4 regions of the Paenibacillus sp. FSL R10-2771 genome follow, and region 1 is predicted to be linked to each of the others. Evidence: riboswitches for the same ligand, from Rfam matches in the RefSeq annotation. Region 1 holds a riboswitch; each other region holds the start of a gene.
The links. A riboswitch is a leader RNA that binds a small molecule or an ion and turns the genes downstream of it on or off. The one in region 1 is predicted to bind cyclic di-GMP.

Region 1 (6,101 bases):
ATTCTTTAAGCGTGAACATTACGAACGGGGTTTTGCGGTATATCGCAGATAACGCCTTAACCGGTACGCCTTTTTCTCTGGCAATAATGATCTGGTCAGCACCGGTTACCCCGAACTCCTCACTGCCCGAAGCGACCATCTGTACCGCCGGAAAATCCGAGCCTCCCGGCCGAATCTCCACATCAAGCCCCGCTTCCTTATAGAAGCCCTTTTCAACTGCGGTATAGAACCCGGCAAACTGCGCCTGATGAATCCACTTCAACCTCAGAACAACCTTCTTAAGCTCACCGGAGCCTTCCGCCCCCTGTCCCTCAGCCTTGCCGGTATCCGAATTGTTGCCGCAGGCTGTAATGAGCAGCATTAGTGAAGTGAGCAGGATAAGCGCTTTGGTTCTGGACTTGTTCCACATGGTGATTCCCCCGTTATGATGTTATTTGGAATACTGGTCATTCGTAATTCGTATTTAGAATTGCTCCAGCGCCTTCAGCACCGCTTGCGAATCACTCACACTGCCGAAGACACCGCCCTGCATTTTGACCATATTGAGCGCTGCCAGGTGATTGGCATAATCCGTAGCACCCGTGCAATCCTCCAGGATCAGACATTCATAACCGCGGTCATTGGCTTCGCGCATCGTCGTGTGTACACAGACATCCGTCGTGATTCCGGTCAGAATCAGATGGGTAATCCCTTTATTCTTCAATATTAAATCCAGGTCCGTAGCATAAAAGCTGCCTTTACCCGGCTTGTCAATAATGTGCTCTCCCGGTATAGGTGCCAGTTCATCAATGATCTGCCAGCCGCGCTCGCCCCGTACGAGAATCCGTCCCGCCGGTCCTTCCGAGCCGATCTCAGCACCGATCTGTCTGCTCCGCCACCGTTTATTCGCCGGCAGATCGGACAGATCCGGCTTATGGCCTTCCCGGGTATGGATAACGGTGAATCCGTTAATTTCCCGGATGCGTGCCAGCAGCCGCCCAATCGGCTGAATCGCTCTGGATGTTAATGAGAGGTCGTAGCCCATTCGCTCCACGTAACCGCCTTTGCCGCAAAAATCCGTCTGCATATCGATAATCATCAGTGCCGTCTTCGCCGGATCAAGGACTCCGTCATAGGGCCAGGTGTAAGGTGCTGCTGTAATCTGCATGGTTCATGCTCCCCTTCCAGAATTCAATGCATGTATTTAATGTTATGTTTATTAACATTAATTTTATATTTCCTGCTGTTTGTTAGATTATATTACAACAAATTTGCAATGTCTTCGTTTTTATTACGAAATAATGCGCTAATTGTTTGTGTTATTCTACATATATAACATAAACATTACATATAAACCCCGGATTAACCCTATTCATATATTAAAAAAAGCCGCCCAACGCAGGCAGCCTCAGCAGCAGTCCGTTCTCCAGCTCAAAGATCCGGCTGTTCTTGCAGAGCAGACTCCTCCCATAAGCTGTAAGCGCTGGGAAACCAGTTTTTCAAGCAATATAGAGCTGCACATTTCAAGATTATTAATAAATTGGCAGAATACAGTTGAAAAATAGCTCCTTAAGTACTAGAATTAAGCTTGTTTGCAGAAGTTCCTGCAGCGCAGGAACCAGTTATGACCTTTTTTGTCGATTACAGTCGATTGAAATCGCCTCATGCTGAGTGTATATCATTGATCTATTTCTAAAGGCAAACTTCCTGAAAGGGTAGGACGCAAAGCAATGGGCCTAAGAATGCTGAGAATCCGCGTTTATGGTCGCCAGGCTGCCAATAGAGACCACGTAAGCCATCAGTCACCGGGAGATCCCCCAGGCTTTATGATGCTCTTTTCTGTACGAATGCCATTGATTATACGAAAAAGCGAGGTTAAGATAATGCCGCAGCAATTCATCGAACCAACCCGATATGATTTCGTGGAATCCTTGATGCTTGAACGGACCGGATTCCTGGATTCTTTCTCTGTGGAGGGCCGGACTTCCGGCGGGATGAATGGAGATAAGGATGGAATTATCCTTGTGCAGAATAATCAGATCTTCATTACTCCCCCGCTCTCTGGCGGCAAGCCCGCCCGGATCTCCGCTGTTCATCCTGTAGTGCTGAAGATCAACTGGAAGACCGTTACAGAGCCTACTGAGGTAACCTCAGCGGATCATATTACCTGGGAAATTTGCGAGAAGCCACAGTATCAGATTACGGTTTCACCTGACAAGCTCAAAGTGCATTTCACCTTGTACCGTGCAGAGAAGTACGCCTGGAATCTGGTCAATTGCCCGGCTTCCTTCGAAGCCGCAGTCCGGGCTGAGCCTAACCGGGCGATGCTGCTGTCCACGCTCACCATAGAACAGATTCTTTCTTCGCTGGATAACCGCTCCATTCTGCGGAATCTGAATATCCCGGCCCTATACGCCGAACTGAACAACCCTACATATCTCCCTGTCTGTATCGCAGAAGGGAGAGCCCCGCTGCCCGGCAAGAAATCAAGGCTGCAGCTATCCCTCCCGGAGCATACGCTCACAGGCAATGGAATGCTCCGGGAGGGACGAACTGCGGAAGCTGCAGATTCCTTAGATTATCTGCGGTTTCCGGGAGCCCCCTTCGCCAGAGAGGGAGAGGTATTCGCCCGCAAGCTGCCGCCCGAAGAGGGAATTCCCGGATTCGACGTAGAAGGAGGCATCTTGCCTCCACCTCCACCGCAGGATATTTATTTCGCAGCCGGAGACAATGCACGGCTGCTTCCAAACGGGGAGATCGCGGCTCTGCGTACGGGCAGACCCCGCATCTGCGGAGACTCCGGCAGCGTCACAACCTGCGATTTCCCGGACCTATGCCTCATCACCAAGGAAATGGCGGCAACAGCCCGTGAGATTATGTTTGCAGGTGACATCGTCGTACCCTCAGATATTGAAGGCCCTATGTGTATTGAGGCGTTAGGGAATGTGTATATCTACGGCAACGTCTGCCAATCTACAATTACGGCTACAGGCAGTATCTATATAAGCGGTCAAGTAACCGGCTGCAGCCTGCACACCGGACTTGCCGGGGTACACCAGCACCGCCTGCACCGCTTCTCCAGTCTTCTGCTGACTGAAGTTGGCGGACTGCGGGAAGCCGCCCGGCTGCTGGCCAAGAATGTAGAATCCCGCCAGCAATCCGTGAAATACGGTCTGGTGGTTATGCTGCTGCTGGAGGATAAGTACAGCCATATAGAGTGCCTGATCAGCGATCTTAAATCCGCACTGCTGTGCATGGAAGGGGCCCCCCAGCCCGGTACGGATCAGCTCAAGCAGATGCTGGAGGTTTTTACCCATCCGGGGCAGTTCACCGAGTTTATCACTGACAGTGTTCTGAACAGCTTCTCCCGGCTGCTGCGTAATCTGTGTGAAGACATTGAACTGCTCCAGGAGGAGCATGTCTTCATTAATATCGCCCGTTCCCATAACAGTATCCTGGAGTCCGGCGGAGAACTGATCCTGCGGGACGCGGACGCAGAAACGGTCTAAGCCTGCTGTAATATAACCCCTGACAAACATAAACGGCTGCCCCTCTTCTGAGGGAGCAGCCGTTTGTTTATTCCTTACCCAGACCGGGTACCGGGGTCTGCAGGACACTCCCAGCATTCCGGCCCAGCCTGACATTCACCAGAATAATGCTGCTCACAATCAGCAGCATACCGATGACCAGATTCAACGTAATCTGTTCATGCAATAAGACTACACTGGAGCCGATGGAAATCAGCGGAATCAGAAAGGTGAACGAGCCTACCTTGCCGGCCTCTCCTTCATTGATCAGCTTGAAGTATACCAACCAGCCCAGCGCAATCACGAAGACCGCGATGAACAATGTATTTATTATAAAAGTACTACTCCAGCTAATATCCGCCCAGCTCTCCGAAGCTGAGCCTGCCGCCAGCAGGATTACCCCGCCGATCATGATCTGCATCGCGGTCATCCACAGCATATCTACTCTGGCTGCATTGCGTTTGGTATAGACCGTAGCCAGCGCCCAGCTGAGTGCACTGGCCAAGGCCAGCAGTACGCCTATAGGCGAGATACTTCCGGTTAATCCCCCAAGGCTTAACGAGGCTACCCCGAGGAAGCCGATTACGAGGCCGGCGATCTTAAGCCCGTACATCCGCTCGCCCAGCCAGATCCAGGCAAAGATTCCGAGCAGCACCGGCTGCAGGAATACAATGGCCGAGAATAATCCGGACGGCACATACTGCAGGCCAATCGTCTGGAAGCCATAGTAGAAGACGATACTGAGGAATGCTGACACCAGATAGACGGGCCAGAGCTGGCGCAAATGCAGCTGCTTCCGCTTCGGGAGCGCCGCGATGATTAGTATAATACCGGCAATGACCGTTCGGATTCCGGCGAACAGCAAGGGCGGGGCATACGTTAAGGCAATTTTGGAGAGCGGCCAGTTGATGCCCCAGACAATAACCAGGAACACTAATAAGCCAATGGTTTGCTTCCGCTTCTGCATGAGTTCACCTCTTGTTCTGATTTCTTCCCAAATGATACAATAGATTCAGTCATAATTGAAATGAATTATAATCATGAGGGGCATACCAGATTAGATATGAATAACACTCAAATTCGCCTATTTGTCTTAATCGCTGAGAGCCGCAGCTTCACCAAGGCAGGTCTTGAGCTGAATATGACCCAGCCCGCAGTCAGCCGCGCCATCTCCGCACTCGAAGCCGAGCTGGACGTGAAGCTGCTGCTGCGCGACCGGCGCAGCGGATTGATGCTGACGGATATCGGCAAGCGGATTCTGGTTATCTGCCGCGGAATTCTCAGCGGCCTCGATAAGATAGATCAGGAGATTGCCGCCGAGAAAGGCCTGGAGAAGGGCCTCATCCGCATCGGCGCCTTTCCGGTTGCCGCTGCCTATTTTGTCCCGAAGATTATCAGTGCCATCACTGCCAAATACCCCGGAATTGAGATCAGATTATATGAAGGTTCGGTCGCCGAGGTGAAGGACTGGCTGGCATCACGGTTCATTGACGCAGGCCTGATGATTCCGCCGGTCGAAGATTTCGCCTCCCTGCCGCTGTTCCGGGAGAAGCTCTACGCCGTATTGCCCGGGGATCACGAGCTTCGGCACAAGCAGATCATCTGCGTGAAGGATCTGGAAGCTCAGCCTATGCTGCTCTGCCGGTCGGGCTACGAGCCTCCGGTAGTGGACTTATTCAACCGGGCCGGAAGCAGGCTGAATGTGAAATACGAGGTCAACAGCTACATTACCGCACTGAATATGATTAAGGAGGGGCTCGCCGTCGGTGTGATGTCACAGCTCTCCCTCTTGTCGCTGCCGCCGAATGTCGTGGTCCGGGAGCTGGCGCCTGATGCTTACCGCGACATTCATATCGCCGTCCATTCCCTGGAGGAGACCTCTATTGCCGTTCAATTATTTATTGATACTGCACTGCAGCTGTTCTCCGGCAATGAAGCCGCTCCGCCGTCTCCGGCCGCAGCCGGCCTGATTAACGATACCGATAAGGAGTGATTAACATGGAATATAATCGTCTCGGAAATAGCGGCCTGCAGGTATCTGCGCTGGGCCTTGGAACTAACTCATTTGGCAAAAGGGCGGATCAGGAGACCTCGATCCGTATCATTCATGCCGCAATGGATCAGGGAATCAACTTCATCGATACCGCCAACATCTATGCCGGCTCCGAGTCGGAGAGGATTATCGGCCTCGCGCTTGAGGGCAGACGCCATGAGGCCGTCCTGGCTACCAAAGCCGGCCTTCCGAAGCATGACGGGCCTGACGGAAGCGGCTCTTCCCGCCGCCATCTGATGCAGGAGCTGGAAGGCAGCCTGCGGCGGCTGAAGACGGATCATGTAGATCTGTATCAGATTCACACCTTCGACCCCTACACCCCGCTGGAGGAGACGTTGCGCACCCTCGATGATATGATCTCTGCGGGCAAAGTACGTTATGTCGGGGCCTCCAATTATGCTGCCTGGGAGCTGATGAAGGCGCTGGGCATCAGCGAAGCGCGCAGCTGGGCCAAATACGTCTCGATCCAGTGCAGCTATTCGCTTGCCGACCGCACACCTGAAGCAGAGCTGCTTCCGCTGTGTCTGGATCAGGGACTGGGC
Region 2 (6,101 bases), 860 kb from region 1:
CTTCAGCTCCACAGCAACCAGCACGGCAACCTTCGCGGCAGGCACGCTGAAGCTCGGCTCTTCCTTTAATACACCTGTTGCCCTGACCAATCTGAAACCGGGTGATTACACCGTACGCACGTTCACCTTGTCCAATGACGGCACCCTGGATATCAAACTCCTAACGCTGGCCACCAGCTACACTGTAACTGATGCGAAGGGCGATAATGCCGGCCAGGATCTTGGAGATCACTTCAAAATCAAACTTCTCGACAGCTCTTATACCAGCGGTCCGCTTGCCGGCCATGTGCTGTCCGAGATCTCCCTGAAGGACCTGAAGAACACTTCCAGCTATGATCTCGTAACGGCGGGTGTACTGCCGGGAGGCATCGCCGCTACCCAAACCAAAACCTTCAAGATTGCTTTCGAATTCGTTGACAATACCCAGGATCAGAATATCTTCCAGGGTGACGGCTTGGCGCTGAACTGGACATTCAATGCTACGCAAGGTTTGGGAGAAGCCAAATAAGGCTATTAAATTATATACACAAAACGGCATATCCTCCCTCATCCGGGCTGGATATGCCGTTTTGTCTCTCCCCGCCAGCTTCTGGCAGGAACAAGGGTTTTTGTCCGTTTTGCGAATTTTTGTTATACTGATAACAAAAAGTACGGAGGGCGTTGTAATCGTGTCAGATAATATGGGAAGCCGCATCCATAGGCTCCGGCTGGAGAAGGGTTATTCTTTATCCGAGCTTGCGGATAAGGCTGACGTGGCGAAATCATACTTAAGTAATGTCGAACGGAATATCCAATCCAACCCCTCCATTCAATTTATCGAAAAAATTGCCGATGCACTCCAAGTATCCATTCACGTATTACTGTATGGCGGAATTGCAGAAACTGCAGAGCCGGTTCTCGATGGAGAATGGTTCAGGCTGGTTCAGGATGCGATGGCCTCTGGTATAAGCAAACGTGAATTCAAGGAGTTTCTCGATTATCAGAAATGGCGGCTGGAGCAGAAGGATAACTGAAATACCCCACAAAGTGAGGCAGCAGCCTCGATGATTACCCAGGTACTTTGCGGGGACCCCGAAACAACATGTAAATTCCAACAGAAGAGGGCACAGCGTGTACACCGCTGTGCCCTCTTCTGTATGTATCCGTACAATGCTGAATGCCCTACATCGCCTGGAGTGCTTTTTCAGTAAAAAAACGCCGAATCTCGTCTGCCTGGATGCCAGCCTGCTTAGCAGACATTAGCAAATGCACCCATTCTAAATCCAGATCAACTGCCTGCAGTTCGTCATTCCCCTGGTTGGACTTATCCAAGAAATCTCCTCCTAGAATTTTCGCGTCCCCAGGCAGTCCGGCCATCATAGTATTTCTACTTTAGATCCGAGACTTTGTGCCCCTGTCTTTCGGCAGGTTTACCCTTTACTGGACCCTTTACATGAAAGGATCTGAAAAGAATCGATGAAACCGTTCTCCGCAATAACATTATACAAGATCTTACATGAAAAGTGTGTCGTTTTCTGGAATTTTTTTATGTTAAATCGTGAAGACCCTTAGCTAAAATTGCCAATAGCTTGTATAAATAATTCCAATTCATCTTCAATCGGTCCAAATTAGTTTAAATATACTAAATAGATATTAATCCCGTAACACAATATAGAAACAATTACCCATTTCTATGATTTACAACCACCTAAATCCCTTAATTTTTATTAATTTTAACGATATTTTATTTTTCCGGCTTCACCCGGAAAATTTATGATTGTTCCGTATGAATCCCCCGCTGAATCATACCGTTTTGCGAACGGATTGCACGAAAGTATGAATTGATTACCCTGCCGGAAAGTAGCACAATAAGATGAGAATGAAACCGCAAACATCGCAGCTCCGCTAAGCGGTGTTCCTAATATACCGCATGTGGAGTTTATCCGTTAGGAGGACCTACTCATGGCCGTCAAAGAGCCCTATAACGAATCTGTCTGGAGCAAGTATTACGGTCCCAATCTGGGCTACATTCAGGAGAAATACGAGCAGTTTGTCAAGGACCCCACTTCCGTAGAGCATCATTACCGCGACCTCTTCACAGTATCCGGCCCGCCTCCCCTGGCTCCGGATGCCGTCAAGACGCCTCCCCCCGCCATCTCAGGAGATACAGAGTGGCTCAGGAAAGCCGTTAAAGCTTCCAAGCTAATGGCTAACATCCGAATATACGGCCATATGGCTGCCGATATCGATCCGCTGGAGCGGAGCACCAACCCGATGGCGAAATGGCTGGAGATCGAGACCTATGAGCTGACGCGCGAAGATCTGAATGCCCTGCCGGCTTCATTGATCTGGGAGAATGCCCCTGAGGGCGTGCATACCGCTATGGATGCCGTTCACAGAATGCGCCAGGCCTACACACAGACCATTGCCTATGAATTCGGGCATGTGCATGACGAGCGTGAGCTGCGCTGGCTCAACAGCCAGGCGGAATCCACAACGTCGCCTGCTCCACTGAACCATGCGGAACGCAAAGAGCTGCTGAAACGCCTGATTCAGGTAGAGCAGTTCGAGACCTTCCTGCATAAGACCTTCGTCGGCCAGAAGCGCTTCAGCCTGGAGGGCAATGATGCCCTCGTGCCTATGCTGGATGAAATTGTCCGCGCTGCCGCACATGACGGCGCAGAGCATATCCTGATGGGTATGGCCCACCGCGGAAGACTTAATGTGCTTGCCCACATTCTGGGCAAACCTTATGATATTATTTTCTCGGAATTCCATCATTCGCCGAACAAGGAGCTCTTCCCGTCCGAAGGCTCCATGGGTGTCACCTATGGCTGGAGCGGGGATGTGAAATACCATCTAGGCGCCGACCGCGCCGTCCGCGAAGGCGAAACTGTGCGTACCCGCATCACGCTTGCGAACAACCCGAGCCATCTCGAGTTCGTGAATCCGGTCGTTGAAGGCTTCACGCGTGCAGCCCAGGAGGAACGGGGCACCCCAGGCCTGCCTAAGCTGAATACGGACAAAGCCATGGCCGTGCTTATGCATGGCGATGCCGCCTTCCCTGGTGAAGGCATTGTTGCGGAAACACTTAATATCGGCAAATTGCAAGGTTATCAGAATGGCGGCACTGTGCATATTATCGTCAATAACCGGATCGGCTTCACCACCGAAAGTGAAGATTCCCGCTCCACGCATTACGCCAGTGATCTGGCGAAGGGCTATGAGATCCCGGTAGTGCATGTCAATGCCGACGACCCCGAAGCCTGTATTGCTGCCGTCCGTATGGCCAGCGCTTACCGCCATTTGTTCAAGAAGGATTTCCTGATTGATCTGATCGGGTACCGCCGGCACGGCCATAATGAGATGGATGATCCGGAAACCACCCAGCCGGTGGTTTATGGCAAGGTCCGCAACCACCCTACCGTCTACCGCGTTTATGCGGAACGCCTGCAGCGCGAGAAGGTCGTTACAGCCGATGAGGTGAAGAACATGATTGCCGAGGCCGAGAGTGTGCTGCAGCAGGCCTTCGAGCAGATGAAGGAAGGGAAACAGAAGAACGCCGAGTCCAAGACTTCGGTCGTCCTGGATACGGGAACACCGGTGCACCGCCCTACAGCGGTTCCGCTGGCCAGCCTCCAGGAGATTAACCGTGAGCTGCTGAGCGTACCGGCCGGCTTCACAGTCTATCCGAAGCTGGAGCGGATTCTGCAGCGGCGCAAGGATGCGCTGAATGACGGTGAACGGGTAGACTGGGCGCTGGCCGAAACCCTGGCCTTCGCTACCATTCTGAAGGACGGCACGCCGATCCGCCTCAGCGGACAGGATTCACAGCGCGGCACCTTCGCTCACCGCCACCTTGTCCTGCATGACAGTGAGAGCGGGGAGCTCTTCTCCCCTCTTCACCAGCTTAAGGATTCCCGCGCCTCCTTCGGCGTCTACAACAGCCCGCTGTCAGAAGCCTCTGTACTCGGCTATGAATACGGCTATAATGTGTTCGCACCGGAGACCTTCGTGCTCTGGGAAGCGCAATACGGCGATTTCGCCAATGCCGCCCAGGTCATTATCGACCAGTTCATCTCTGCCGGACGCGCCAAGTGGACACAGCGCAGCAATCTTGCGATTCTGCTGCCGCATGGATATGAAGGCCAGGGACCGGAACACTCCAGCGGCAGGCTGGAACGTTATCTGCAGCTCTCCGCCGAGGAGAACTGGACCGTAGCGAATCTGACCTGCGCGGCCCAATATTTCCATCTGCTGCGCCGTCAGGCTGCACTCTGCGGACAGCCCGACGCCCGGCCGCTGGTAATCATGGCACCGAAGAGCCTGATCCGCAATCCGCGCAGTACCTCGGCCGGTGCTGATCTCGCCTCCGGCAGCTTCCAGCCCGTGCTTCCGGAACCGCTGCTCGGCAGCAAGCCCGAAGAGGTCAAGCGCCTGGTGGTATGCAGCGGCAAGGTCGCCATCGACCTGCAGACTGAGCTGGAAGCCGCCCGCGGACAGGACTTCTCATGGCTGCATATTCTCCGCCTGGAGCAGCTGTATCCGTTCCCGGAACGTGAGCTTGGCGCACATCTCAGTTCGTTCCGTTCCCTGCAGGAAATCATCTGGGTGCAGGAGGAACCGAAGAATATGGGCGGCTGGAGCTACGCCGAACCCCGGCTGCGTGCCATTGCCCCGCAGAATGTTACCGTCCAGTATATCGGACGTCCGGATCGCTCCAGCCCGGCCAGCGGTTATGCGGATGTGCACAGCTTCGAGCAGCGGCGCATCGTTAGAGAAGCCCTGAAACTAAACGCTCAAGTACAAGCACCTGTACCGTCTTCCTGACAGCAGCAAGGCGGTCTCTCGATAACGTAAACTACTATATTTGGGGAGGTAACGGCCTGTGTCCGAAATTAAAGTACCCGATTTGGGCGAATCCATTTCCGAAGGAACGATCTACAAATGGCTGGTTAAAGAGGGCGACACTGTCGGCCAGGGCGATGTGCTCGCGGAGCTTGAGACCGACAAGGTCAACCTGGAGATCAGTGCGGAGGAGGATGGTGTCATCTCCTCCATCCTGCGCCAGGCGGGCGAGAACGTTGCTGTTGGCGAAGCTATCGGCATTATCGGCAGCGCCGACGGTGCGGCAGTAGCCGGAGGCGGCAAGCCGGAAGCAGCAAGCGCAGCGACGGGCAGCAGCGCCTCTGACGGCGGTAAGCCGGAAGCGGCAAGTGCAGCGACGGGCGGCAGCGCCTCTGACGGCGGTAAGCCGGAAGCGGCAAGTGCTCCGGCCGCCTCCGAAGGTGCGGCGGCGGGCTCTGCGGCCCTGGCTTCGCCGGGGGCGCGCAAGCTGGCCCGGGAGCGGGGCATCGACCTCGGCGAGGTCAGTGCCCGCGACCCCATCGGCCGGATCGGCCAGGCCGATGTGAACGGCCATGGCGCAGCCGTGCCGGAGGCCGCTGCGCCTGCAGCTCCGGCGGCGGCGGCGCGGCCGGAGCCGGTGAAGCCGCCCGCGCCGGCGGGCAAGGCGCCGCATGCCGAGGACGGCAAAGCGACCGAGCGCAAGCGCATGTCGCGCAGACGGCTGACGATTGCCAGCCGCCTGGTCGAAGCGCAGCAGACGGCTGCCATGCTGACCACCTTCAACGAGGTGGACATGACCGCTATTCTCGACATCCGCAAACGCCGCAAGGATGCCTTCAAAGAGAAGCATGAGGTCGGACTCGGCTTCATGTCCTTCTTCACCAAAGCCGTGATCGGCGCACTCAAGGCTTATCCGCTGCTGAATGCCGAGATCGACGGTGAGGATCTCCTGCTGAAGAAATACTATGACATCGGCATTGCCGTAGCCGCCAAGGAAGGCTTGGTCGTGCCGGTCGTCCGCGATGCCGACCGGCTTAGCTTCCCGGAAATCGAGCGCAAGATCGGCGAGCTCGCCTCCAAAGCGCGCGCCAACACGCTCAGTCTGCCGGAGCTGCAGGGCGGTACCTTCACGATCACCAACGGTGGTGTATTCGGATCTCTGCTGTCTACGCCGATCCTCAATACGCCGCAGGTCGGCATTCTCGGCATGCATAAGATCCAGCTTCGTCCGATCGCCTTGGATGAAGAGCGGACAGCCAACCGTCCGATGATGT
Region 3 (6,101 bases), 5.6 Mb from region 1:
ACGGATATCAATTCCCTTCTCATCGAAGTGCTGAATGAAGAAGTCATTGCCGATGCTTTTGCTTGGATGATAGATATCAATGTCCTTAATGCGAATCCCTGCCATAGTAAACCTCCTAAAAGTTTTGTAGCCCGTAAGCATACACTTAGTTTCGTGAGCGAATCTTGCGTTTCAAACCGCTAACAATGGTTTAAAAATAAGTTAACCTAAGCTTGTACCGTAGACGTGATTTCCAGGTTTTCGAGTCCAGCTTTGCGGCCCAGACGCGCCAGCTGCATTTTGAGAATAGGGTTATTCTCAAGGGTAAGGCTCACTTTTTGGAAGCCGTCTGCCTTGAACATAATGAAGCAGCCTTCGAGCAACGGCACAACATCAGGAGCGGTTACATTCAGCTTGCGGCAATCGATATCCAGTGCATATTCGGACGGGTTGATCGGATTGATGGTCTGCTGATAGGCTTGTATCGATTTAAGACCGTCCTCGTTCGAGAAGGTTCCTTCCAGCTCGATGTTAATTAGTTTCTTCGCAGTGTCCGTCTTCAAAATAAATTGTCCCATGTTCATCTCTCCCGTAATTTTAATTGCATGACTATTCAGAGTGATCTGATAATTCATCATGTTGATATCCCGAAAAACTACGTTCCTGCGACTAAATTCGACAACATGAACTTGGTTTTGGGATATTTTGCCTTCATTATAACCAGAACTTTCTTGAATACGCAACACAAAAGTCGAATGATGTAATATTATGTTGTTAATTAACGAATATCTTCCAGCGTCTCCAGCAGAACATTGAATGCCGAGATCACTCTGGGTGCGCCGATACAAGGTGTCAGATGAAGCAGGATACCTTTGATTTGATCAACGGTCATCCCCACGCGGAGAGCCATAACATAGTGAACACCCAACTGTTCAAATTGTCCCATGGTGATCAAAGAAGAGATGACAGCAATTTCTTTCCAGTCTGAACCGATGGTCGTCCGCTGAAAAATATCACCGTATGCATTGCCCATGATATACTCGGCTAATTCGGGAAAATGCTCTTTAATAGGAGCTAGGGCTTTGGCACCATAGTCCCCGGAAAGATTGGTGAAATGGTCCAGTCCGCTGTCTACGTTCATATTCACTTGTTTGCCTCCTGATAGTAAGTTAGAGAATCTGTAAGATACAGCCTAGTTGAGATCCAGTGTACGGTGGGCCGTAGGAGGCATTTCGTCACGGTCGGTCAACAGCTCAATAACGGCTACGCGGTTAAGTTCAACTGCTTGGCTGATTGCAAAGGCAAACTCCTCTTGCGTCTCTGCGCGGAAGCCGGTGGCTCCCAGGGACTCAGCAAACTTCACTGCATCCATAGGGACTTCAAAGATGGTTCCATCGATACGTCCGGTTGTTTTTTCCATTCCTTTAAGGGCCATATCCAGCTGCATATTGTTCACAACGATGAAAATAACCGGGATATTCTTGCAAACTGCTGTGTTAATTTCAGTTCCGAGCATCATGAAACAGCCGTCACCGGTAATGCAGAAGACCGTCTCTTCCGGCGCAGCCGCCTTGGCACCGATGGCCATGCCGATTGAATTCCCCATGCAGGCGAAATAGGCATCAAATACAAAGCTCCCCGGTTTCTTCACGTTGAACCATTTGACCGCATTGAAGCCGTGGCTGCCGTCATCAACAAACACGCTGCTGTTATATGGAATCAAATCGCTCATCGTGCTCATTACCGAAGCCAGCGAGAGCTTGGACAGCACAGGCAGCTCTTCAGTATAGTGATTGGAGATCTCTATTTCACGTCTGGTTATGGTGGACGGATCAATCTTGCCGAGGTACAGCTCCAGGTTGTCACGTAAATCGCCGCCGACGGAGATGGTATCGGAAGTCAGTATTTTACCGACAAAGGTTGGTTCGACATCAAACTGGATCAGCTGATCCGGATGATTCTCCCTCTTAAGATTGCATATGGTCATATCGCTCAGACGCGAACCAAGCACGATAAACAGATCACTGTTGTTCAACATCTCATCCCCATGCGTACATCCGCCAACGCCCACAGGACCGTGATAGAGCGGGTGATCCGCAGCAATGGCTCCTTTACCGCCGGGGGAGGTTACTACCGGTATGTTGAAGGTCTCGGCCAACTGTACCAGTTCCTTGTGCGCACCGGAGCGGTTAACCCCTTTACCGGCAATGATCAGAGGCCTGCTGGAAGCATTGATCGCTGAAATGACCCGTTCGTAGTTGGCGTAGCTGACGAGCCTTTCCCGCTGCGGAAGGACAATCCGGCATTCTTCAAGGCGCTCGGTCTGAACATCAAACGGAATACATAAATGAACAGGTCCTTTCTTGTCACCAAGGGCGATAGACAGGGCATGATTGAAAATCGTACTGAAATGGTCGCCGCGTTCTACCAGCTTGCTGAAAAGAGTGGCCGGTCTGAACATGTCCGCCAAATCGGCGAGATAGGATGTGGAATCCTGACACTGGGGAATCCCCAGCTCTTTAATAGACTGATGACCGGTAATGAAGAGCACCGGGAGATTGTTGGCTTTGGCGTGTGCTGCTGCGGTTAGCAGGTTCGTTCCGCCTGGACCGGAGGTGCCGAAGGCAACCCCGAGACTGCCTGTTTTCAGTGCATAGCCGCCTGCTGCGAAGCCGGAGCTGGACTCATGCCGGCCGGGAATAAACTCAATGCCATAGTCAACAAGTTTGAGAGCTATAGGACAAATGGACTTGCCAATAATACCAAAAGAATGTGTTACCCCAAGATCGCGTAATGCTTCCGCCATATAATCTGCAACTGTCTTCAGAACATCCACCCCACAAGTTGTTTTTTGATTGTATGCTAGCAATAGAAAACCTGTACTCGAAATAGGAGCACAGGCCTGTTGCACGAATCACCATAACTGAACGCGGATTCCCGGACGTTCATAGTTTTTCAGCAACCTGGCTGTCATGATCTCACCGGATAAGTGAGACTGTAGATCCATGGCTTTGCGTCATTCCCTTTCGGTGAATTTTGCCTCATATGTTGTTATCAATACAGCGAAGGATAATTTTCCTTTACAATATATTCCTCGCTCGCCTTTTGTCAATAAGCCGTTTGCAGCAAAACGCGAAATTTGGCGAATATTCAGATGTAATAGGAGATGAAATATTAGATATTCAAACTTTTGAAAATGGATGCGTCTGGAAGACCAAAGTCTTATAATGCAAATGCAGAAAAAGAGCAGAATTTAATCTGCATAAGCCATAAGCCTCATAACGTCGTAGGAACCTCCTGAAACTATGCAGATGTATTAGAATTATAGGCTGGGAAAACCTAGAAATAGGTCTTAAGAAATAGGTGATTAAAATTTAAAATAATGTTAGTTTATTAGTAATAAAGAATTAGCAGTAAAGAAGTGCAAAGGTGTTATTTTAGGGTTATGCACTATTTTAACACTTTGTGAATATTACATTACAATCTGCTTTTTCCATGCCAAAAAGAGACCCTTCCCGCATACTGCTCTGCGGAAATGGTCTCTTGGGGCTGCTGCTAGAATTTGAAAATATGGATTGTTTTTTGCAGCTGGAAGACAGATTGTGTCATCTTCTCGGTCTCTTCCGCTACGGACTGCAGGGCATGAATTTGTTCGTTCATCGCCGCAGATACCTCCTCGGTACCTGCTGCCGTCTCCTGGGTAATGGCCGAGATATTCTCGATCGCCCCGGAGATCTTGAGCGCACTCTCCAGCATCAGATCACTCTCTGCGGAGAAGGAGGAGATCTGCTCGGTTATGTATTGCACGCTATGTACGATCTGCGCGAAAATATGTGCTGTCTCCGTTATCATCTCGTTCTGCACCTGAACAACCTCTTCATTAATAGCGATGTTATCGATAGCCTGCTTGATATCGGCCTCGATGCTGCGTACCAGCCCGAACACTTCCTTGGTGGAGGCGGTTGATTCTTCGGCAAGCTTGCGGACCTCCTGTGCTACAACTGCGAAACCGCGTCCGTGCTCACCTGCACGTGCAGCTTCAATTGAGGCGTTAAGCGACAAAAGATTGGTTTGTTCGGCAATTTCCGTGATGGTCTTGGTGATCATGGTAATGCCGCGGGCATTCTGTGAGAGCGCTTCGATCGTATCTGCTACTTTTTGTGTAGCCTGGATATTCTTCCGCATGCCTTCGGCTTGAGTGTCCACGGACTGGCGTCCCTTTTCAACCAGCTCCAGTGTATGTGCGGAGCGTTTATTCATTTCCTTGGTAGAGTTTGTATAATTGGAGACTTTGGTTTCGATATCTTTGATCGATTCCGTCATATCGGCAATATCCACCGAGATTTCATTCGCACCCAGGGCAAGTTCGTTGGAAGAGGAGGCTACCTGTGCCATTACAATCTTCAGGTTCTGGTTCTTGTCCTCAATACCCCGGCTGGCATCCATAACCTGGCGGGTAAGCTGCGAAGCGTCGGTTAGGATCTTCTTCAATTTATCGATCATAGTGTTGAAGGAGCGGCTGATGTCGCCCATTGATCCGTTCTCGTCTGCACGGCTGGTGAAGTCGCCTTTGGCGATTGTATGCGTCACATTGGAGATATCCTCAAATGAAGATGTAAGCGTTCTCTCAATGAAGCGCGCAAGCGGGTAGGTCAGTGCAGCCAATACCGCAATCAGAATAATACCGATAATCACCTTTCCCATTGCAATGAGCGTAATTAACACAGGGACAGCGAATAAAGCGGCAACCAGGTAACATCCGGCAACGATTCTTTGTTTTAAAGGCAGCTTGTTCATCCAGTCCATAGACTATAGTTCCCCCTAGAAATAAATATTGTGCATTGTAATATTATAGGGGATTAAAGCGTAATCGGTCTATTGTAAGAACTGACATAAAACTTCTTCCCGGGCTGCTCCAAAAGAGTACGTTTACACATTGTCTTCATATAATGCAGCCCCTTCCCGCAGAGTGGCCGCAACATTGTCTGCAAGCTCCGCCGGAGCGGTAACTCTAATGCCCGGGCTTAGGGATAAGATGATCCGGCAGGCAGACTCCGGCGTATTAAATTCGGCTTCGACGGAGTGCCAGCCGGGTGAAGGTGAAGGCTCCTGGAATAGTACGGAAACATAACGTTCTTGTTGGAGAACCTTCATTATATTGTCCTTCACCAGCAGCCTGGCAGGGTAGCGGGGCAATGCAGATTTGAATGCCATGGTAGAAGCTTCCCAGTAATGTGCCAGATTGAAATCCTGAGGTCTGCTAAAATATTCATCCGTGACTTCAGCACTACTTATTCTGGATACCCGGTAGGTCCGCATTTCACCGCCTGTTTCGGCCACGGTGTACCAGACACCACGTTTGGCTACGAGTCCAAAGGGTGAAATCAGCCGCTCTGATCTCTCCTCCCCGCGCATGTAACAGATTTTCACTTTACGGTCTTCCCATATAGCCTCCTGTAATGCAGTTAGACTGGGATAGGTTTCGCCTGACGGATGCCAGCCCGCGCCATCAATATGAATACGCTCATTAAGAAGGCTGAAGGCGGCAGCGGGCTGTCTTGCACCAGCGGCCTGCAGCTTACGGACAGCGGAAGAGAACTCCTCCTGAATCCCAAGCGCCTGCAGAATTGCCGGGTCTGCCGGCAGCAGCAGCGCACCAATCTCTTTGGGGTTCATACCTGTCAGGGAGGTCCGGTAACCCTCGGCCAGCCTCCAGCCTCCCTCACGGCCGCGTTCTGCCAGCACGGGAATGCCGGAGATGCTCAGTGACTCCATATCCCGGAAGATGGTCCGTTCGGAAACCTCCAGCGTTTGTGCCAGCTCGCGGGAGCTTATTTTACCGCGGCTTTGCAGCAGCAGCAGAATAGATAATAGTCGGTCTGCTCTCATGGATAAAGGCCTCCTGGTTATAATGAAATTTTTCCCGATTATTCAAGAACGGCAAAGCCGTTTCCGCTTAAGCAGAACATATTTTAAGTTTATCATATATATATGTCAGTTGATGTCATATATAAGAGTTAATATTAATAAGGAGAGCCGGTTGGTGCAAGATAGCTTTTAGATAACTTCATGATCATCTGATGAAAGCTGAGAGGAGCGGATATAATGACAGATTTGCAAGG
Region 4 (6,101 bases), 970 kb from region 1:
GTGTTGGTGCTGCCGTTGGCGTTGGCGTTGGTGTTGGTGCCGCTGTTGGCGTTGGTGTCGGTGCAGCCGTTGGCGTTGGTGTCGGTGCTGCCGTTGGCGTTGGTGTTGGCTCTGCCGTTGGTGTTGGTGTCGGTGCTACCGTTGGCGTTGGCGTTGGTGCTACCGTTGGCGTTGGCGTTGGTGCTGCTGTTGGTGTCGGTGTTGGTGCCGCCGTCGGCGTTGGTGTTGGTGCTACCGTTGGTGTTGGTGTCGGTGTTGGTGCCGCCGTCGGCGTTGGTGTTGGTGCTACCGTTGGTGTTGGTGTCGGTGCTACCGTTGGCGTTGGCGTTGGTGCTGCTGTTGGTGTCGGTGTTGGATCTGCCGTTGGCGTCGGTGTTGGCGCTGCTGTCGGTGTTGGTGTTGGTGTCGGTGCTGCTGTTGGTGTTGGTGTTGGATCTGCCGTTGGTGTTGGTGTTGGCTCTGGCGTTGGTGTCGGTGTCGGTGCCGCTGTTGGCGTTGGTGTCGGTGCAGCCGTCGGCGTTGGTGTTGGTGCCGCTGTTGGCGTTGGTGTCGGTGCTGCCGTTGGCGTTGGTGTTGGTGCCGCTGTTGGCGTTGGTGTCGGTGCTGCCGTTGGCGTTGGTGTCGGTGCTGCCGTTGGCGTTGGTGTCGGCGCTGCCGTCGGCGTTGGTGTTGGTGCCGCTGTTGGCGTTGGTGCTGCTGTTGGTGTCGGTGTCGGTGCTGCCGTTGGCGTTGGTGTCGGCGTTGGTGTTGGTGCTGCCGTTGGCGTTGGTGTTGGTGCCGCCGTTGGCGTTGGTGTTGGTGCCGCCGTCGGTGTCGGTGTCGGCGCTGCCGTTGGCGTTGGTGTTGGCGTCGGTGTCGGTGTTGGCTCTACCGTCGGTGTTGGTGTTGGTGCTGCCGTCGGTGTTGGTGTCGGTGTTGGTGCAGCAGTTGGCGTTGGTGTCGGTACCGCTGTTGGCGTTGGTGTCGGTGCCGCCGTTGGCGTTGGTGTTGGTTTCACTGTCGGTGTTGGCTTCACTGTCGGTGTTGGTTTCACTGTCGGTGTCGGCTTCACTGTCGGTGTTGGTTTCACTGTCGGCGTCGGCTTCACTGTCGGCGTTGGTTTCACTGTTGGTGTCGGTTTCACTGTCGGTGTTGGCTTCACTGTCGGTGTTGGCTTCACTGTCGGTGTCGGCTTCACTGTCGGTGTTGGCGTCGGAGTGCACTTAGGTGTCGGCGTCGGCTTCACTGTCGGCGTTGGCTTTACCGTTGGTGTCGGCGTCGGCTTCACTGTCGGCGTTGGCTTTACCGTTGGTGTCGGCGTCGGCTTCACTGTCGGCGTCGGCTTTACCGTTGGTGTCGGCGTCGGCTTCACTGTCGGCGTCGGCTTTACCGTTGGTGTTGGTGTCGGCTTCACTGTCGGTGTTGGCGTCGGAGTGCACTTAGGTGTTGGCGTTGGTTTTACCGTGGGTGTCGGTTTCACCGTTGCTGTCGGTGTTGGTGTCGGTGTTGGAGTTGGTTTCACCGTCGCCGTCGCCGTCGGCGTTGGCGTTGCGGTCGGTTTCACTGTTGGTGTCGGGCTTGGTGTTGCGGTTGGTGTTGGCGATGGGCTGGGTGTTGGTGTTGCGGTCGGTGTCGGACTTGGCGGCGGTCCATCTCCCTCGTATGTTCCAAGGTGCATTTCTACTCCGCCGCTAAAAGACTTGGCAATTAGCGTTCCGTAAAGCTCTGCACCGGAATAATTGACATCCGCCTTAGGCGCCAGTATCGTTCCCAAAAAGGTCGTATACGCAATATTCACCTTGGTCGCTTCGTAGAAATTGAACAACACTTGACTTGCTCTACCGTTATTCATTGCGAAACTTGGTACATTGACCGTAGCTCCACTTATGTTAATAATTAACGTGGCATTCTGGGCAATGTTGAATTGAATATTGTTTGTATTCGCCAGCGTTGCCGCATCCAGATGAACTACGTTGAAAAGATCCGGCGCACTTATTGTAAGTGTTCCATAATTATTACCAATTTCTTTCGTAGCGGACAATGCCCCGTATGCTGCAGAACGCGAGATCAGATACTGCTTCTCAGCCGGGAAATCAATCGGGCTTCCCTGCTTCTTCGCGCCTATAATGTTCACACTAGGCTCATTGGCTTCAAAGGTGTCCCCATACACAACGTTTCCGTAGATTTCTCCGCTGCCCGAATGTTTAAACTTCTTGCCGGCAACGAGTACGTCGGTGGCTGAAGAATTCCTGTAGGCCCTGGCTACCCCGTAACCTCCAGAGAGAGTAATATTCCCCCCCGCTGCAAGACGGCCTTCAATTTGATCATTGCCTTGCGTGAAATCGTCAAAGATAAAAGCATTAAAATTCCCGGCAATCCCCAAGACCGGCGTTGGATTGTAAGGCACACCAGATGTTGCCCTTACCTCCGTCCCCCAAGTGAAGGCGCTACTTACGGTCAGTACGCCCGCCAGAATAAAGGCGGCCGCTTTTCGCATTTTTCTTCTCAATAATCTACACCTCCTATTCAACTATTCTATGAAATCGCCGCAAAACTATAACAAAAAAAAGACCGCCACGAAGGGTTAGCTTCACGGCGGCCGGACGACCATAGCCCGGACTTAAGGGGCATCAGATTCCTGACTTTGCGTCCCGCTCTTTCGAAACGGTTTGCGTTTGTACATGATTGATATGAAATTGGAAAAGCTTATGTAATACCCAACTGAAACCTGTGATATTTGTTACTTTAGAACTAACTTCAGTTTAGATGCCGACTGGCATATTGTCAATATATTTCCAATTGATTTCACAGCTATTTTTTTGATGAAAAAAGATTGAAAAAACCCTTTATTTATAAGGATTTATAGAAGTTGAGAATATAACCTCCTGACGAAAAAGGTCGATAATTCCGCTAATTCGCCGCAGTATTTTTCCCTTTTCACAGAGCTATTTCTTACAATTTTAAATATTAAAATTTAGTATTTTAGTCCTATTCCTTCTCCCTTCCCCCAACTCATCTCCGCTAAAGCAACCTCACCATGGTAAACGCGAAGAAACGGGCGCCATCCCCTTTAAGGATACCGCCCGTTTTCCGTTCATACCGGAGAGCTCTTTTATAGTAAAGGCCCTATGATATTCATATATTTTCACAAAAACTGGCGCCTAAGCAAACCCTGGCAGCAGTCTTTAATCGACATTTCTAGGGAGTTTGCGTAGAGGGCTGAAAATCTGCACACGCAGGAATCCATTTTTAGAGCAGCTGAATCCAGCCAATCATTGACACCCAGAGCGGAACGCTAAGGAATAACCCGAATAATAAACCGCGGCGGAGATTTCCTTCATGACTCATTGCCATTCTCCTTTTAAACTGATTTATTTTTAATCTTTATTATTTCAATTTTAATATAAAATAATTTTTCCTATTTTATTGTGAATTATGTCACATTAATAGCCTTCTTTTTTAAATACCATTGATTTTTTTTGAACTTCGGGTTAAATTACGAATATATGTTCTCATTAGAGGGGGTGAGATTGATGCACAGAGCAGAGAGCCAGGACAATATGCTGGTGAAATCGTATATCTTGCTGCCGCTCATTTTATCCGCCTTTGAACGCGATGCTTCCATCCTATCTGCAGAGCTGCGTACACCCGCTCCTTACCTGGAGGTTGTCCGGACAGCGGCGGGTGCAGCCATAGCCGATCTGCGGAATGTCCGCACCGAGATGAGAGCCCGTGGTCTGAAGGTCTATGCACAGCAGCAGCTGGAAGTTGGCATTGAAGCCAAATTTGTCTGCAGGGGTTATCATGAACGGATGCTGCTGCTGGATGATGTCATTACCGCCCAGTCTACTATCCGCATGCGCAGATATCTGGGTCTTGGCACTCCGGATTCAACCGCCTTGAGATGAACAGCATTCTGGCGATGTTAATTCTCAGCGTTTCTCCCCTCATAAAAAAGAGGCCCGCCATGATCGGCAAGACCTCAGGGTACCATATTACACCGGGGGATGTTTGGTAACCCCAATATACATCCCTTACCTGAAAATAAGCTGATACCCAGATAAAGATTACATTAAAATCGTCCAATACCCAAGCGTGCCGCAGATAACCACAGCCGCTACGGGATACAGGATCTTCCGGCTTACCTGATCCTTAAACACAATAAACAAACAAAGCATACAAAGCCATGCGATAAGAAGGCTGCCCATCTCTTATGCATACGCTCCTTCCCGGCAATTCTGCCCTGGCTCCTGCAGCATACCGCCGCAGAGTCCGCTTTCCATATATATAAGAAGATTACCCGCTGATTATCCCTATCATACCCGCTGACAGCTGATCTGCATTAAATTTTTATTTATTTGGCCACAAACGGATTCACCATTCCTCCTCAAGAACGGGATATTCCCAGAAACCTAAGCGCCCCTTGGCAGGTATAGGATGAGCCAGCGCAACTACCCCCTCCAGCTTCCAGGCGTACCGGCCTTCTGCATAATCGCCGAACACATATTCATTCCCGCCCGGCCAGCTCTGCTGCGCCTGCTGAGGCGTAACCCCACAGCAACCGGCCAGCCGGCTGGTCGCAAGGATTACTCCGGAGGGCAGATTATCCGCGGTGTAGCCGTGCCGGGCAAGCACTGATTGATACGGCTCCGTCTTGCATATGGCCTTATATACCTGCATACCGGCATGGATGGCTAAATCCCCCCGGTAAGACGTCGGCCAGGAACGGGTCTCGATCTGTTTTTCACCCAGCGCAATTAAGGTGGCCCAAGGCTGGCGAATCGTCAGACACTTCATACAAGGCTTGCCTCCATTCCAGAAAACACATAATGTCCAGTTTACACTCAGCTTCCCAGTTGTTCAAAAACTGTATGAGCAGCTTCATCGACCGGTAAGTAGGCCTCAATTCTTGGATATAGATGATGGCCCGCGGAAATATGAATTTGCTTGTACCGGATAGGAACCAACTTATCTGAGGCACCCATTCTGGCTAAGATCATTTTGTGCTGACCAGGCTCGGTACCTGTGTTATCAGGCCGCTTATTCCAGTACTTATTGAAATCACTGTATTGCCGGAGTCTTTCGAGGCTATGCGTATACCATGGCTCCTGTCTGGAGCCGGTGTGTATTTTTTGATAAGCATGTATACCCTCCACTGCATGAGATTCCCATAATTCAAAGGATGCGGCATTGAAGGTCGAGCGGGAGCGCACAGGATAATCCGCATTGAAGTGAAGATCTGCCATATTCAAGTCTTTATAGAAAGCTTGATGTGCAGGCAACTCAAATAACCGGCTAAACCGTTCATTCACCGCCTTGATATTTAACATGTGGTTCACAATCATTGCCGGCAGCGGCAGGCTGCTCAGGATCTGCCTCACTTCTTCCAGCGCCTGCTCCATAGCTGCTCCTTCAAGAGCCGGATAGACCGGGAGATAACCGGCAGCCAGCAGCAGAGCATTCCGTTCAACGGCTGTACACTCCAGATATTCAGCAATACAGATAATCATCCGGCGATCCGGCACGCGGTGTGAGCGTCCCATTAATAGGTTTTTATACGTAGGGCAAGCCATATCGTTAAGCTCCTGCTGAGTAAACCGTTTCAACAACGGATGGGGTTGATTAGCATAATCCAGTTGACGTGTTACGCGAAGATTCTCAATTTCAGCGATTACCCCCTTCAACGTCTCATCCTGAACGTCCCTATCCTTACGTATAGTCATCAGGCTCACCGCCTTTACCATATTGAGGTGTAGTTCTACTCTTGGTACAAGCCAATTCCTACAGTATACTCCACTATGAAAACAGGGCGCAATTTCCATTACGCTTCTAATTATATTTATGGAGGAGATCCTATGAATCGTGCAATTGTTACAGACTCACCGGCTCATGGATATTTGACCGTCAAGGAAGTCGCCGCACCGGAGGCCCAGCCCGGGGAGGCAATCGTTAGAGTGCATGCTTTCTCCCTTAACCGGGGTGAAGTTGTTGATGCAAGGAAGGAGGCTGAGGGATTCCGGCCGGGCTGGGATTTTGCCGGAACTGTTGTCCAGCAAGCCCGGAATGGCACCGGACCCAGAGAAGGAAGCCGTGTCACCGGGCTTCTCCCGATGGGGGCATGG

Region 2: linked by a shared signal. The riboswitch ahead of NSU14_RS29920 (anti-repressor SinI family protein) and the one ahead of NSU14_RS33915 (flagellar assembly protein A) in region 1 are both predicted to bind cyclic di-GMP.
Region 3: linked by a shared signal. The riboswitch ahead of NSU14_RS09135 (thiamine pyrophosphate-binding protein) and the one ahead of NSU14_RS33915 (flagellar assembly protein A) in region 1 are both predicted to bind cyclic di-GMP.
Region 4: linked by a shared signal. The riboswitch ahead of NSU14_RS29435 (choice-of-anchor A family protein) and the one ahead of NSU14_RS33915 (flagellar assembly protein A) in region 1 are both predicted to bind cyclic di-GMP.

What each region holds. Positions count from the first base shown of each region.
Region 1 is NZ_JBBOBM010000001.1:7,794,319-7,800,419, reverse strand. Features, by position in the region: gene NSU14_RS33925 (ABC transporter substrate-binding protein) at 1-409, opposite strand, end outside; gene biuH (biuret amidohydrolase) at 464-1,147, opposite strand; cyclic di-GMP riboswitch class I at 1,667-1,760, shown strand; gene NSU14_RS33915 (flagellar assembly protein A) at 1,863-3,488, shown strand; gene NSU14_RS33910 (DMT family transporter) at 3,556-4,473, opposite strand; gene NSU14_RS33905 (LysR family transcriptional regulator) at 4,570-5,499, shown strand; gene NSU14_RS33900 (aldo/keto reductase) at 5,505-6,101, shown strand, end outside.
Region 2 is NZ_JBBOBM010000001.1:6,937,371-6,943,471, forward strand. Features, by position in the region: gene NSU14_RS29910 (TasA family protein) at 1-508, shown strand, start outside; gene NSU14_RS29915 (helix-turn-helix domain-containing protein) at 681-1,013, shown strand; gene NSU14_RS29920 (anti-repressor SinI family protein) at 1,162-1,311, opposite strand; cyclic di-GMP riboswitch class I at 1,340-1,424, opposite strand; gene NSU14_RS29925 (2-oxoglutarate dehydrogenase E1 component) at 1,942-4,809, shown strand; gene odhB (2-oxoglutarate dehydrogenase complex dihydrolipoyllysine-residue succinyltransferase) at 4,868-6,101, shown strand, end outside.
Region 3 is NZ_JBBOBM010000001.1:2,175,333-2,181,433, forward strand. Features, by position in the region: gene NSU14_RS09120 (3-oxoacyl-[acyl-carrier-protein] synthase III C-terminal domain-containing protein) at 1-105, opposite strand, end outside; gene NSU14_RS09125 (hypothetical protein) at 207-557, opposite strand; gene NSU14_RS09130 (carboxymuconolactone decarboxylase family protein) at 758-1,120, opposite strand; gene NSU14_RS09135 (thiamine pyrophosphate-binding protein) at 1,172-2,815, opposite strand; cyclic di-GMP riboswitch class I at 2,934-3,030, opposite strand; gene NSU14_RS09140 (methyl-accepting chemotaxis protein) at 3,535-4,785, opposite strand; gene NSU14_RS09145 (helix-turn-helix transcriptional regulator) at 4,909-5,868, opposite strand; gene NSU14_RS09150 (SDR family NAD(P)-dependent oxidoreductase) at 6,085-6,101, shown strand, end outside.
Region 4 is NZ_JBBOBM010000001.1:6,826,189-6,832,289, forward strand. Features, by position in the region: gene NSU14_RS29435 (choice-of-anchor A family protein) at 1-2,488, opposite strand, end outside; cyclic di-GMP riboswitch class I at 2,571-2,663, opposite strand; gene NSU14_RS29440 (hypothetical protein) at 3,513-3,887, shown strand; gene NSU14_RS29445 (ASCH domain-containing protein) at 4,354-4,776, opposite strand; gene NSU14_RS29450 (MmyB family transcriptional regulator) at 4,824-5,801, opposite strand; gene NSU14_RS29455 (zinc-binding dehydrogenase) at 5,835-6,101, shown strand, end outside.